4 regions of the Pseudomonas sp. AC169 genome follow, and region 1 is predicted to be linked to each of the others. Evidence: predicted binding sites of a transcription regulator. Region 1 holds the regulator's gene; each other region holds the start of a gene.
The links. Region 1 encodes FliA, which starts transcription of late flagellar genes. Its sites were predicted from a motif close to CTAAAGTTTNNNNNNNNNNNGCCGNTAA; they were not measured.

Region 2: flgM (flagellar biosynthesis anti-sigma factor FlgM) is a predicted target of FliA. The motif match lies at 2,111-2,138, and genes of this name have one in related genera.
Region 3: ACZZ0G_RS26475 (methyl-accepting chemotaxis protein) is a predicted target of FliA. The motif match lies at 1,606-1,633, and genes of this name have one in related genera.
Region 4: motA (flagellar motor stator protein MotA) is a predicted target of FliA. The motif match lies at 2,224-2,251, and genes of this name have one in related genera.

The regions. Positions count from the first base shown of each region.
Region 1 covers NZ_OZ409866.1:4,534,435-4,537,992, reverse strand. The annotation lists gene ACZZ0G_RS20350 (protein phosphatase CheZ) at 1-323, opposite strand, end outside; gene ACZZ0G_RS20345 (chemotaxis response regulator CheY) at 342-713, opposite strand; gene fliA (RNA polymerase sigma factor FliA) at 880-1,620, opposite strand; gene fleN (flagellar synthesis regulator FleN) at 1,617-2,447, opposite strand; gene flhF (flagellar biosynthesis protein FlhF) at 2,564-3,558, opposite strand, start outside.
Region 2 covers NZ_OZ409866.1:928,470-932,027, reverse strand. The annotation lists gene ACZZ0G_RS04195 (MFS transporter) at 1-323, shown strand, start outside; gene ACZZ0G_RS04190 (flagellar brake protein) at 398-1,144, opposite strand; gene ACZZ0G_RS04185 (flagella synthesis protein FlgN) at 1,233-1,700, opposite strand; gene flgM (flagellar biosynthesis anti-sigma factor FlgM) at 1,749-2,075, opposite strand; gene flgA (flagellar basal body P-ring formation chaperone FlgA) at 2,224-2,985, opposite strand; gene ACZZ0G_RS04170 (chemotaxis protein CheV) at 3,068-3,558, shown strand, end outside.
Region 3 covers NZ_OZ409866.1:5,939,854-5,943,411, reverse strand. The annotation lists gene ACZZ0G_RS26490 (MmcQ/YjbR family DNA-binding protein) at 1-81, shown strand, start outside; gene ACZZ0G_RS26485 (DUF1294 domain-containing protein) at 197-628, opposite strand; gene ACZZ0G_RS26480 (undecaprenyl-diphosphate phosphatase) at 625-1,455, opposite strand; gene ACZZ0G_RS26475 (methyl-accepting chemotaxis protein) at 1,761-3,395, shown strand.
Region 4 covers NZ_OZ409866.1:3,195,746-3,199,303, forward strand. The annotation lists gene rhdA (thiosulfate sulfurtransferase) at 1-572, opposite strand, end outside; gene ACZZ0G_RS14440 (HDOD domain-containing protein) at 615-2,153, opposite strand; gene motA (flagellar motor stator protein MotA) at 2,320-3,171, shown strand; gene motB (flagellar motor protein MotB) at 3,175-3,558, shown strand, end outside.

The sequences.
Region 1 (3,558 bases):
TCCACCAGATCCATGGTGCGGTTGGCCGCGGCTTCTGTCAGCTTGACCACATAGCCCAGGCGTTCGGTGGCGTCGGTGATTTGCGACACTTCCTCGGCCTGCGGCATGTTCGGATCGATCTGGAAATTGACGATCGCACTGTGCAGTTCACGTGTGAGCTTGCCGACTTCCTGATACAGGCCACGGTCACGGGTCTGATTGAGCTCATGGATCAGTTGCACAGCGTCGCCGAACCTGCCTTTTTCAAGGCTTTCGACCAGTTCGACCGCGTGTTTTTTCAGGGTCGATTCGAAATCGCCCTGTGAAGATTCGTTATGCTCCATAGCTCCCCCGCGCGTTCATCAGCCGATGCGTTCGAAAATCTTCTCGATTTTGTCTTTCAACGCCTGAGCCGTGAAAGGTTTGACTACGTAGCCGTTCACACCGGCCTGAGCGGCCTCGATGATCTGCTCGCGCTTGGCTTCTGCAGTCACCATCAGCACTGGCAGGTGCTTGAGTTTTTCATCGGCACGCACGTGACGCAGCAGGTCGATACCGGTCATGCCCGGCATGTTCCAGTCCGTTACCAGAAAGTCGATGCTGCCGCTGTTGAGCACCGGAATGGCAGTCACGCCATCGTCAGCCTCGACGGTGTTGGTGAACCCAAGATCACGCAGCAGGTTCTTGATGATCCGCCGCATCGTTGAGAAGTCATCAACGATGAGGATTTTCATGTCTTTGTTCAATTCGACCTCCAAGCAGTCTTAAACGCGCCCAGCACCTGGACGCGCCACTTCAATCAATCGGCGCAGCACTCGAAGACTGTCTGGAGCACAACAGAGCAAGACCGGTGCTGTTCATCACCGCACCAGCCTCGTTCGCAGTGTCCCCACACCGCCTTCAGCGCGCTCGCCACTCCCCCAAACGCCCCCGCAAACGGGCCGCGCACTGGCTGTGTAACTGGCTGACCCGCGATTCACTGACGCCAAGGACTTCACCGATTTCCTTGAGGTTCAGCTCTTCGTCGTAGTACAGCGCCAACACCAGTCGCTCACGCTCCGGCAAATTGGCAATCGCGTCCGCCAGCGCGGCCTGGAAACGTTCATCTTCCAGATCGCGTGACGGCTCAAGATGAGCACTCGCGCCATCCTCGTGCAGCCCTTCGTGTTCGCCGTCCTGCAACAGGTCGTCGAAACTGAACAGGCGGCTGCCCAAGGTGTCATTCAAAATCCCGTAATAATCGTCGAGACTCAATTGGAGTTCGGCTGCAACCTCGTGATCTTTAGCGTCACGGCCGGTTTTAGCTTCAATTGAGCGAATTGCGTCGCTGACCATCCGGGTATTGCGGTGAACCGAGCGTGGCGCCCAGTCCCCTTTGCGCACTTCGTCGAGCATCGCGCCGCGGATTCGTATGCCCGCGTACGTTTCGAAACTGGCGCCTTTGCTGGCGTCATATTTGGTCGAGACTTCGAGCAGGCCGATCATCCCGGCCTGGATCAGGTCTTCGACCTGCACACTCGCCGGCAATCGCGCCAGCAAGTGATAGGCAATGCGTTTGACCAGTGGCGCGTAACGCTCGATCAACTCGTACTGCGCGTCACGTGCCGACTTCTTGTAGTAGTTCATACCGCTTGCGGTCATAGCACGGGCCCTGCCGTTTGCTGCACGAGGCGCTCGACGAAAAACTCAAGGTGGCCACGCGGGTTGGCGGGCAGCGGCCAGGTATCGACCTTCTGCGCGATCGCCTTGAACGCCAGTGCGCACTTGGAACGCGGAAAGGCTTCGTACACCGCGCGCTGCTTCTGCACCGCTTTACGCACGCTTTCGTCGTAAGGCACGGCGCCGACGTATTGTAGGGCCACGTCAAGGAAGCGATCCGTGACCTTGGTCAACTTGGCGAACAGGTTGCGCCCTTCCTGCGGGCTCTGCGCCATGTTGGCGAGGACGCGGAAGCGGTTCATGCCGTAATCGCGGTTGAGCAGTTTGATCAGCGCGTAGGCGTCGGTAATGGAAGTCGGCTCGTCGCAGACCACCAGCAACACTTCCTGGGCTGCGCGCACGAAACTGACTACCGAGTCACCAATACCCGCAGCGGTGTCAATCACCAGCACATCGAGATTGTCGCCGATGTCGCTGAACGCCTGAATCAGACCGGCATGCTGCGCCGGGCTCAGGTGCACCATGCTCTGCGTGCCGGACGCGGCCGGCACGATGCGAATGCCACCAGGGCCTTGCAACAGCACGTCGCGCAATTCGCAACGGCCTTCGATCACGTCGGCCAATGTGCGTTTAGGGGTCAGACCCAACAAAACGTCGACGTTCGCCAGTCCCAGATCGGCGTCCAGCAGCATGACCCGACGGCCAAGCTCTGCCAGAGCCAGAGACAAGTTCACTGACACGTTAGTCTTGCCGACGCCACCTTTGCCGCCGGTCACCGCGATCACCTGTACGGGATGCATGCTGCCCATGTTATTTCTTTACCTTGTCTTGCATAGACGGAGGCCACATTACTGGCTGCGCGTTCACAACCGGAACAATGCATGGCAGACCATCGATGTAGGTACAAAAACTGTTCATGAATACCTCAGCCTACCTGCTTGGTCGGGCTGTGATAGATATCAGCGAACATGTCAGCCATGGCTTCTTCGCTGGGTTCTTCCTGCATTTGCACGCTGACGGCGCGGCTGACCAGTTGATGACGGCGCGGCAGATGCAAATCATCTGGAATCCGTGGGCCATCGGTCAGGTACGCGACCGGCAATTCATGACTGATCGCCAGGCTCAACACTTCGCCAAGGCTGGCCGTTTCATCCAGTTTAGTCAGGATGCACCCGGCGAGCCCGCAACGCTTGTAACTGTGATAAGCGGCGGTTAGAACCTGTTTCTGGCTGGTGGTTGCCAAGACCAGATAATTTTTTGAACGGATGCCACGTCCGGCCAGACTTTCGAGCTGCATGCGCAGAGCCGGATCGCTGGCTTGCAGGCCGGCAGTATCGATCAACACCACGCGTTTGCGCAGCAATGGATCCAGCGCCTGCACCAGCGATTGGCCCGGATCGACGTGGGTCACCGGCACATTGAGAATGCGGCCCAGCGTCTTCAGTTGTTCCTGGGCGCCGATACGGAAACTGTCCATGCTCACCAGCGCGACATTCTGCGCGCCGTACTTGAGCACGTAACGCGCGGCCAGCTTGGCCAGCGTGGTGGTCTTGCCCATGCCGGCAGGGCCGACCATGGCAATCACACCACCCTCTTCCAGCGGCTCGACTTCCGGTACGGCAATCATCCGTGCCAAGTGCGCGAGCAGCATGCGCCAGGCCTGACGGGGTTCTTCGATATCGGTGATCATCGCCAGCAGATCGCGCGACAGCGGGCCGGACAGGCCGATACGCTGCAGACGGCGATACAGATTGGCTTGCGCCGGACGGCTGCCTTGCAGCTGATTCCAGGCCAGAGTGCCGAGCTGAACTTCCATCAGCTCACGCAGGCTGTTCAATTCAAAGCGCATTGAATCCAAGGCACGCGGATCAACGCCGGCCGATGGCTGCGCAGGCGTCGGGGCCGGACGCGACGGAGCGG
Region 2 (3,558 bases), 3.6 Mb from region 1:
GCCTGTATGCCTTCTTCAGCTTCTTCGCGCTGGTGCTGGTGTGGCGGATCCGGCCGAAAGCCGTGACCAATCTGCATCAGGTCGACGATGCGCCGTTGCATCACGTGGCCATGCCCGACAGCATGTCCAGCTCGCCGTTGGTGGCCGCCCTCGATCCTCGCGTAGATGAGCAAGTGGTGCAGGAGCAGATGGTGCAGGACCCGGTGCAGACGCCGGTGAGTCCCGAGCCCGAACCTGATACTCAGCCAGAACCTGCGGCAGACGCCGAACCGGATAGCGGCAACGACAAGCCTGCACCGGATATCAGTGGCGGCAGACCTTGATCTGAATAAAAAACACCGCGCATAAAAAAGGGCAGTCCCACCAGGGGCTGCCCTTTTTTATTGGTCGCTGCGAATCACATGTCGTCTTTGTCGAAACGGCGTGCTTCACGTTGCAACTGATACACGAAACGCTCGACGTTACGCGCTGCCTGACCACTGATGTTGTGGAAGCGCAGGCCGGCGAAGGTGATGTTGAGTTTTTCTTCGAAGTGCAGATAACGCAGTTCGACGGAGGTTGGCTGGTTGCCGAACAGTGGCGGGGCGATCAAACGGTCATAAACCTGACCCAGTTGCAGGCGATCAGTGATATCGCCTTCGAAACGCAGCTTGCAGCCGGTTGCGGAGATATCCAGCAGTTTGCCGTTGATCGGTGCCTTGAGCTTTTCGCCACCCAGTTCAACGCTGACCAGATCCGTCAGTTTCAGCGCGGCGCGGAAAGCGTTGCGGCGCTGGTGGTAAACCACTTCGGTCGGTAGCTCGCCGGTGTAGAAGCGATCACCGTCGGATTCTTCGATATTCAGCGTGCCGGTGCATTCCCAGGCGATGCGAACGCCTTCATGAAAACCTTCAACCTTGAACGGCTCACCGGCCAGCAGGAAGCGTTCGCCGTCACGGGGGATCATCTCGTCCAGCGCGATCGAAGCGCTGTCGCGGTCGACTTTGATCAGGTAGCTCTGGAAGCGCTGGCTGCGCTCATGGAAGGTGATGATCAGTGGATCGTGGCTTTCTTGCAGCTGGCGCAGGTTGCTGGAGATTTCCAGTGGCGTGGTAAGCACCTTAGGGGGCTGCGGAGCATCATCCGCGCTGAGGGCGTTGGACACGGTTTATCAATCTCCAGACAAAATATGACGACTAGCCAGCATTTTGCCAGCATGTTCCGCGGGTTGATAGAGCTGGCGCATCAACGGCTCATGCCTGGCTGAGCGGACGCGGTACGGCGGGTTTGGCAAAAGTGCCGCTGGCGTTATACAGCGCCGGCGCTTCACCACCCGTGAGGATCTTCAGCTGATTGGCCGTAGCGGCCTGCTGGATCTGGATCGACTGGCCATTCTTGACGTTTGCCGCCTGGCATTGAGCGATCAGATCGGTCAGGGCATCGCCCTGGCTGAGCAGTTGATCGCCAATGCTCGACTGGCCGGCCAGTTGCTCAAGACCTGTACGATCAGTCGGCAGGTTGAGGCTGGCGAGGATTTCACTGCGCTTGCGGCCATGCTGTTCAAGCAGAATGATCAACGCCTGTTTGTGCGCCAGAATTTCTTCCAGCAACGGCATGTCGCGACCGTGCAAGGCGAGGGATTCGGTTTGCAGTAAATCCAGCAATTGTTGAGCTGGAGCAAAGTCGTCGTTGATCAGTTGCAATAAATTAGTGTCGTGCATGGCTGGCCTTGGGTTTTAAGCGTCCAAAAGCCTGGCGCCGGCAAAAGCCTAGCGCTGGGCTTCGAAGTTGAGCAGTTTGCTGGCTACACGGTTGCTGTCGACTTTATAGCTGCCATCGGCAATCGCGGCTTTCAACTCGGCCACACGGGCTTTGTCGACAGCAGGTTGATCGCGCAGCTTGTCAGTGACCTTCTGCAACTGTTGAGCCTCATTGCTGAGGTGTACCGATTCCCCGCTTTTTGCGGTACTGGCCTGTTCGGCCGGGGTATTCAGCGGCGCGGAGGTGCCGGTTTCGGCGGTTTCCTTGGCGTTGCTGGTACGTGTACTGCCCGTAAGTGACGAGGAGCTGTTCAAACGGCTGAAATCGATGACCATGATAAAAACCTCTGGGAATTTGGACGCTTGCCATGTTTTCGGCCATCCCCTGGAAAACTTTAGGCACATTTGCAATGAGCCTTGCATGCGCCGGCGCGTGTCCTGCTGCGGCACAGTTTAGGGAACAGCCGGGGCTAGCGCCAGTTTTCTACATCGCCACTTCCACTTGGCCGGGCGCGGTGACTTGCGCCTTGATGACCCGTTGCGAGTTTAGGTTTTTCACGCGGATCTGTTCTTTCAAACCGCCATTGGCCAGGGCTTCACCGGGCATTCGCACGGCGAGTGTGCCGCTGCGGGCGGTGATCACCACTTGATCGCCTTTGCGCACGACTTCGGCCTGTTCCAGATGCACCAGGGTAATGACCTGATCGGCGACCGTTGGTCGGGTTAATTTCTGTCCGATCGCTTCGTCTACCGAAGTCAGAAAGCCTTGGTTGATCGTGCTCACATCGCGTTCACGCAAGGTCACGTCCTGAGGCTCGATAATCCCTGCGCGTTTCAGCGGCCGGGTGGTCGTCACGATCTCGCGAAACAGGCGGACTTGAGCGGGCACGAACACGGTCCAGGGCGAGGCGCCCTCACAGCGGACCTTCACGGTAACCCGGCCCAATGGACGTGCCGGGCTCTCCAAAGTCGCTGTCAATTCCTTGTCGCACATAGGCATGCGCATACGGGGGTCGAGCTGGTTGACTTCGATTTCGTAGCGGCCTTCCGTTTGACTGGTAGCCAGATAGTCTTCTACGGTGAACTCAAGAAAGCCCTGAGTGACGCCGATAAGCATGTCAGGCAAGGTAACCGCATCAGCAATGGCAGGGCTGCCAGCGAAAAAGCAGCAGACGGCTGACATCGCGCAAAGGCTTTTGCGAGCGCGGGATGTCAGGTGTCGGAAAAATGTCGTTTGAGCGTTCATACGAGTTAAAAAGCAAGCGCCGTGCCGTTTAGCAATGAATGTGCGTCGCAACAACACTTGGCGTTGGTGTAGGAGTCTGGGCATGGCTGGTGTAATGGATTCGGTGAACCAGCGCACGCAACTGGTGGGGCAGAATCGCCTGGAGCTGTTGTTGTTCCGTCTTGACGGTCAGCAGCTCTACGGAATCAACGTGTTCAAGGTACGGGAAGTGTTGCAGTGCCCGTCGCTGACGTTGATGCCCAAGTCCAGTCCTGTCGTGTGCGGGGTGGCAAATATCCGGGGGGCGACCATTCCGATCCTTGATCTGGCAATGGCCACCGGTTCCGGAGCGTTGAAGGACAAGAACAACCCGTTCGTGATCATCACGGAGTACAACACCAAGACCCAGGGTTTCCTGGTTCGCTCGGTGGAGCGCATCGTCAACATGAACTGGGAAGAGATTCATCCACCACCCAAGGGCACGGGTCGCGATCATTACCTGACCGCTGTGACTCGGGTGGACAATCAGTTAGTCGAAATCATCGACGTCGAGAAAGTGCTGGCGGAAGTTGCGCCGACACCGGAAGCGATTTC
Region 3 (3,558 bases), 1.4 Mb from region 1:
TTGCGCGGGTTGTTGCAGCGCTCGCATCAATTGGTGGTGAGCAAGTTGCCGAAGAAAACCCAAATCGGATTATTACTTTAACTTCCCCTGTGGGAGCGAGCCTGCTCGCGAAAGCGGACTTTCATTCAACGATGATGTCGTCTGACACGACCTCTTCGCGAGCAGGCTCGCTCCCACATTGGTTTTTTGCAGTTCTTTAGAACAGCGCCAGCAAGTTCGAGCCAAGAAACAGCTGGTCGATCCAGAACACCTGATGCAGCAGCACAATCACCCAGAACAGAATCTGAAACGACACCTTGCGCGTCTTGTGCCGGAACACCTGCTGGGCGATCAACGCGCCCGGCCAGCCACCGGCCAGTTCCACGGCATGAAGGATGTTCTCCGGCGTGCGCCAGGCATCCGCGCGCGCCTTGCGCTTGTCGGCCCAATACATGAAGAACGCGAGCACACTGACCACGCCATAAGCGGTCAGCGGCACCAGCGAGATCCCGCGCAGCCACATCGACACCGAGCCGAACAACGGCAACGCGCAGACGATCAGCAGAATGACCAGTTTAAGCTTCAGGTTCTGGATGCTGTTGCCACCCGATGGTCGCCCTTCGGGGCGGCGTGCGCGGGAATCACTCATGGCTTGGCCGCCGCCCAATCGATCCAGCCAAACTGCCACGTTGCCAGGATGACCAGACCAAACACGATCCGATACCAGGCAAACGCCGCATAACTGTGGCTGGCAATGAACTTGAGCAAGCCGCGCACGGCAATCATGGCGAAGATAAACGCGGTGACAAAACCGATGGCAAACACCGGGAAGTCCGCCGGCACAAACAGGTCGCGGTATTTGTAGCCCGAGTAGACCGCCGCACCGACCATGGTCGGCATCGCGAGGAAGAATGAAAACTCGGTGGCAGTCTTGCGCGACAGGCCGAACAGCAAGCCGCCAATGATCGTCGAGCCGGAGCGCGAAGTGCCAGGGATCATCGCCAGACACTGGGCGAAGCCGACTTTCAATGCATCCTTCCAGGTGATCTCGTCGACCGTCTCGGCGTGCACTTCATGCTGACGTTTTTCCGCCCACAACATGATGATGCCGCCCACCACCAGCGCAGCCGCGACGGTAACCGGATTGAACAGGTATTCGTGGATCAGGTCGGCGAAGATCACACCCAGCACCACGGCGGGCAAGAAAGCGATCAGCAGGTTGGCGGTAAAACGTCGTGCGCTCGGCTGGGTCGGCAAGCCGATGACCACGTCGAGAATCTTGCGTCGAAACTCCCAGACCACCGCGAGGATCGCGCCGAGCTGGATGATGATATTGAACGCCATGGCTCGTTCGCCGCCGAAATCGAGCAAGTCGGCAACGATGATCTGGTGTCCGGTACTGGAAATGGGCAAAAACTCCGTCAGCCCCTCTACAACTCCTAGTATCAGTGCCTGCAAGGCCGTCCAAAGATCCATCAATCCCCCAAAGAGCGATGCACGCGGGCATGCCCCGATAGTATTTTTTTTTCGTTCACTGCGATCAGCGTAGCTGGTTATGGCTGTACCGATTCCGCACGCACAGGATCCACACGAAACGGTCAAAATTCCGTGAAATATCAATTTGGATTCAGGTTTTCACGCGCGGGGCCGAAATCCTAACAGACAAGCCTTAATAGCGCTGCCGCGTTATACGACTTGGGTCGCGTATGCCCGCTCACAAATTCGTGGTTGGATGCTGGCGGTCGTTTATTACAAGAAAAAGAATCCGGAGTGACAGCGTTATGAACAGCTTGCGCAGTGTGTCGATCAGCCGACGCTTGTGGCTCATCTTGATTGTGGCGGTGGTCATGTTGCTGACCTTGGGCGCGTTGATGCTCAAGCAGATCCACGACGATCTCTATCACGCCAAAGCCCAGAAAACCCAGCACGTGGTGCAGACGGCCAGCGGCCTGCTGACCTATTACCACGACCTCGAAACCGCCGGCACCCTGACCAAAGAAGCGGCGCAGAAACAGGCGCTGACGGCAATTCGTGGTTTGCGTTATGACCAGAGCGATTATTTCTGGATCAACGACCTCACGCCTGTGATGGTCATGCACCCGACCAACCCGAAACTCGAAGGCCAAAACCTCTCGGCGATCCGCGACCCGGACGGTTTTGCGGTGTTCAACGAGATGGTCGCCATCGCCCGATCCAAAGGCGCCGGCATGGTCGACTACCGTTGGCCAAAACCGGGCGCCAGTGAGCCGGTGGCCAAGACCTCCTACGTCAAACTGTTCGAGCCGTGGGGCTGGGTGCTCGGCTCCGGGGTTTACGTTGACGACGTTCAAGCGGAATTCCAGGGTCAGGTGATCAAGGCTACGGTCATCGGCCTGGCGATTGCGCTGATCATGGCGTTGCTGGTGATCCTGATCGCGCGCAGCATCGTCCGTCCATTGCAGGAAACCGTGAACGCGATGGCCAACATCGCCAGCGGTGAAAGCGACCTGACCCGCAGCCTCGATACTCATGGCAAGGATGAAGTCACTGAACTGGCGCATCACTTCAATGCCTTTACCGCCAAACTGCGCCGGGTGATCGGTGACTTGCAGGTGTCAGCCAGCGCCCTGGGCCAGTCGTCCAGCGAACTGGGCAATGACGCCTCGCAGGCCCAGCAGCGCAGCCAGCAGCAATCGCAGCAGATGGAACTGGTGGCCACGGCGATCAACGAAGTGACCTATGGCGTGCAGGACGTGGCGAAGAACGCCGAGCACGCCGCCGCCGAAATGCGCGACGCCGAAGCGCAGGCGCAACAGGGCCAGATCAACATCGATGGCAGCTTGCAGCAGATCGACAAGCTGTCAGGCACCATTGATCAAGCGGTTGAAGTGATTCGCACCCTGGCTGCCGAAAGCACCCAGATCGGCAGCGTGCTGGAAGTGATCCGCTCGATTGCCGAGCAGACCAACCTGCTCGCGCTCAACGCGGCAATTGAAGCGGCCCGCGCCGGTGAGCAAGGGCGCGGCTTTGCCGTGGTCGCCGATGAAGTGCGCTTGTTGGCGCAGCGTACGCAGAAATCGACGGCGGAAATCCAGTCGATGATCGAACGTCTGCAGAACCATTCCGAGGCGGCCGTGAAGGTCATCGGCGACAGCAGCAAGGCGTCGCAATTGACCATCGAACAAGCAGGACTGGCCGGGGCGAGCCTGAATGCCATTGGCCAGGCGTTGCGCAACCTCAATGGTCTGAATGCGTCGATTGCCAGCGCTACGCTGCAACAGGCGCATGTGGTCGAGGACATCAATCAGAACGTCACCCAGGCCGCTGGCCTCTCGCACAGCACGGCGATCGCAGCCGAACAGTCGAGCGCAGCCAGCCTGCGCCTCGGCCAATTGAGCGAACAACTGAACGCCCTGTTACGCCAGTTCCGCGTCTGACCCGTATGACTCTGGTGAGCCCACCCCTCACCCCAGCCCTCTCCCCGAGGAGAGGGGGCCGACCGAGGTGTCTCAAGCTATACGTCGACCTGAAAAATCGATTCGATTATGGATTCAACACAGAAAGATCAGGTCGGCGTATCTCGAACATCCAACTCGGTCA
Region 4 (3,558 bases), 1.3 Mb from region 1:
ACCGCGCCGGGAATGTGCCCGGCCTTGGCGGCCAGCACTTTCTCGCCGGAATATTCCAGCGGCCCGCGCGCATCCCAGATTGCCAGATCGGCGGCGCCGAGACGGCTTTGCAGGTATTCGCGCGTGGCGGTCGGCTCATCGTGCAGGGTCAGCGACACCGGGCCGCCCACTGCCGGCGGAACCTGGATCGACATCGGCATGCCATCCGCCAGCCACGCCGGCAGACCGCCGTCGACGTAGTGATATTTGTCGTGACCGATCACGTCGAGCAGCCAGATGAAACGTCCGGCCCAGCCGCCACCTTCGTCGTCATAGACCACGTAGACCGCATCTTTGCGATGGCCCAGTTCACCGAACAGCGCTTCCAGATCGGCTTTCGCCGGCAGCAGGCCCGGTGCCGGCGGCTGGCCGAGCTGGGTGCGTTTCGGGTCGACAAAGCGTGCGCCGGGCAAATGACCTTCGGCATAACGGGCAGGACTGGTCAGGTCCACCAGAACCAGGTTGCTGGCCTCCAGCCGAGGAAGCAAGTCGCTCGGTTCGATGACGAGCGGCAAGCCAGAGAAGTCAGACATGTGAGGTCTCCAGAGCACAAAGGGGAGGATTGTAGCGCAGCCTCATCGGCCACGGCTGCTAAAGCTGTGCAGGGCTTTTTCGATGCACTGCGCGGTTTTGCCAAAGGCTTGCACGGTGATGTCGGCGAACGGCCCGCCGCCCTGATCGGCGACGACGATCATGATCACCCGGCCATTGTTGACCAGCGAGCGCAGGAACAGATGTTCGCCGCGAAACAGCGTGCGCAGGCTCGCGGGCAGCAGGGCGGAGAACTGGGCGTTGTTCTCGGGATTGATCCGCACCTGCGCCTGTTGCGCAAGCAGCCGTTGCAGGACCTTGCTCTGGCTGACGACAAAATTCAGCGCCGCCGCTTCTTTCGGCAAACCATAGGTTTGCTGCACGCGCAGACTGGATTGCGTGCGGTCGGCCATCAGGATCATCACCCGGCGCATGCCGCTGGCGGCCAAGGCATCGCGCGCGGCGACGGTCAGGCTCATCGCATTGGTGAAGCGACTCGGTTCTGCGAGCAATTCGGCGCATTGTTTGCGCCATTGGCCCAGGTCTTCAGCGGAGGGCGCGGCGGCGGGCAACATGCCGGCCGGCAAACGACGCGTGCCCCACGGCCACAGCAGTGAAACCGCTGGGTGCCACAAATCGGCCATCGCATGCTGACGCGCGCTGTTGGCGGCTTGCTGGTGCAACTGTTGTTGCACCTCGTCCATGGAAATTTGCAGATAAAGGCTGGTCAGGTACTGCCAACGCTCGCTGTGCGGACTGTCCCAGGCCTGTTGCGCCGACAGCGCCAGACCATTGGCCAGCAGTACGGTATTGGCCGGCTGGTTGAGCCAGCGGCGCAGCGTCGGATCGTCGTCGAGGCGATTCTGCTGGCGCAGCGGGTGTTCGCTGTCGCGGGCGATGCGCAACACTTTCACCAGTTCGCGCTGTTCACTGAGCAGCAGTTTATAGCCCTGCTGCACCCAGATCGGCAGGTGCCAGGCCTCGACCAGCGCTTCGGCGATTTTCAGCAGGCGCACGCCGAACAATTGCTTTTCGACCGTTCGCGCCGATTCGCCCTTGTGGATAACCCGCAGTTCCCACTCTTCGAGCAATTGCGGATAGGTCAGCGCCAATGGCCATAACGGCGACAGAAACAGCAGGCTGCCCCAATGAATGTCCTGCCACAGCCGCGCCAGGCGACTGGCGAAAAAACCATTGGCCTGTTGCGTCGCGTGCTGGCTGATCATCTGCAACTGGCGCAGGGCCTTGGGAATCTGCATCTGCGGTTCGACTGGCAGGCGCGCGAGCAATTCTTCGGTCCGCGCCAGGCCGAGACGGTTGATCGCCACCTCGAGATTTTCCGCTGGAGCGGCCATGGTGCCGTGGGTGTGACGATTCGCCTCACGGATGATGCTCAAGGCCAGCGCCGGGCTGTCTTGCATCAAGTCGGCGATGTCGCGCAACGAGCTGCGATTGTCGCGAATCGCCCGACATACCTTGTCGTGAGACTCTTGCGGCACGGGCAGCCGGACGCCATCGAGCAACTTTACCCAGCCGTCGAGGGTGGTCGGTTTTGCGTGTGGGACGTTCGTTTCATTAGCCATGTCTGGACGGGATCTTCACTGACTGTAGACGCGCCCGGCATGGGCTAAATTGGCTTTTCGCCTGAACTGGCTATAGTCTGGCGCAGTTTTGCCGATAAGTAGAAGAAGAGATTTTTTAACTTCCGAATATGACCTTGAACCCGACTTAAATAAGTACTTTCTACCTATGGCTAAAATTATCGGCATCATCGTCGTATTCGCGAGCGTGCTCGGCGGATACGTGCTCTCCCACGGCAAGATTGCCGCCCTGATCCAGCCCTTCGAGGTGTTGATCATCGGTGGTGCTGCACTCGGTGCATTCCTGCAGGCCAACCCCGGCTACATGACGATGCACGTGCTCAAGAAATCCCTGAGCATGTTCAGTTCGCGCTTCAGCCACACGTTTTATCTGGAAGTGTTGGGCCTGATCTACGAGATCCTCAACAAGAGCCGCCGCGAAGGCATGATGGCCATTGAAGGCGACATCGAAGATGCCGCTGCGAGCCCGATCTTCGCCAAGTACCCGGCAGTGCTCAAAGACGAACGCATGACCGCGTTCATCTGCGATTACCTGCGCATCATGTCGTCCGGCAACATGGCCCCGCACGAGCTCGAAGGCTTGTTCGACATGGAGCTGTACAGCCTCAAAGAAGACCTCGAACATCCGTCCCACGCGGTGAACGGCATCGCCGACGCCATGCCCGGTTTCGGTATCGTCGCGGCGGTACTCGGCATCGTGGTGACCATGGCTTCCCTGGGTGAAGGCGATCAGAAGTCCATCGGTCTGCACGTCGGTGCGGCACTGGTCGGTACCTTCTTCGGTATTCTCGCGGCGTACGGTTTCTTCGGCCCGTTGGCGCATTCCCTGGCCCACGATGCCAAGGAAGAGCTGAACGTCTACGAAGCCATCAAAGCTTCGCTGGTGGCTTCGGCTTCCGGCATGCCGCCATCGCTGGCGGTCGAGTTCGGTCGCAAGGTTTTGTACCCGGCCCACCGTCCAAGCTTTGCCGAGCTGGAACAAGCCGTTCGCGGTCGCTAAGCCATGGAAAATAATCAGCCGATTATCATCAAGCGCGTCAAGCGCATAGCCGGCGGGCATCACGGCGGGGCGTGGAAAATCGCCTTCGCCGACTTCGCCACGGCGATGATGGCGTTCTTCCTGGTGTTGTGGCTGCTGTCCACCGCGACACCGGAGCAGAAGATCGCCATCGCCGGTTACTTCAAGGATCCGGTCGGCTTCTCCGAAAGCGGCACGCCGTACATCATCGACCTGGGCGGCACGCCGACCCTGGCGCCGGAAAACACCCTCAACCCGGAAGTGAAATCGCAGCCGCAACCGGACAAGGTCACGGTCGATACCGAACAGGTTGAAGGCATGGCCGAGCAGGTCGAGAAGGAACGTCTGGAACTGCTTCTGCAAGAACTG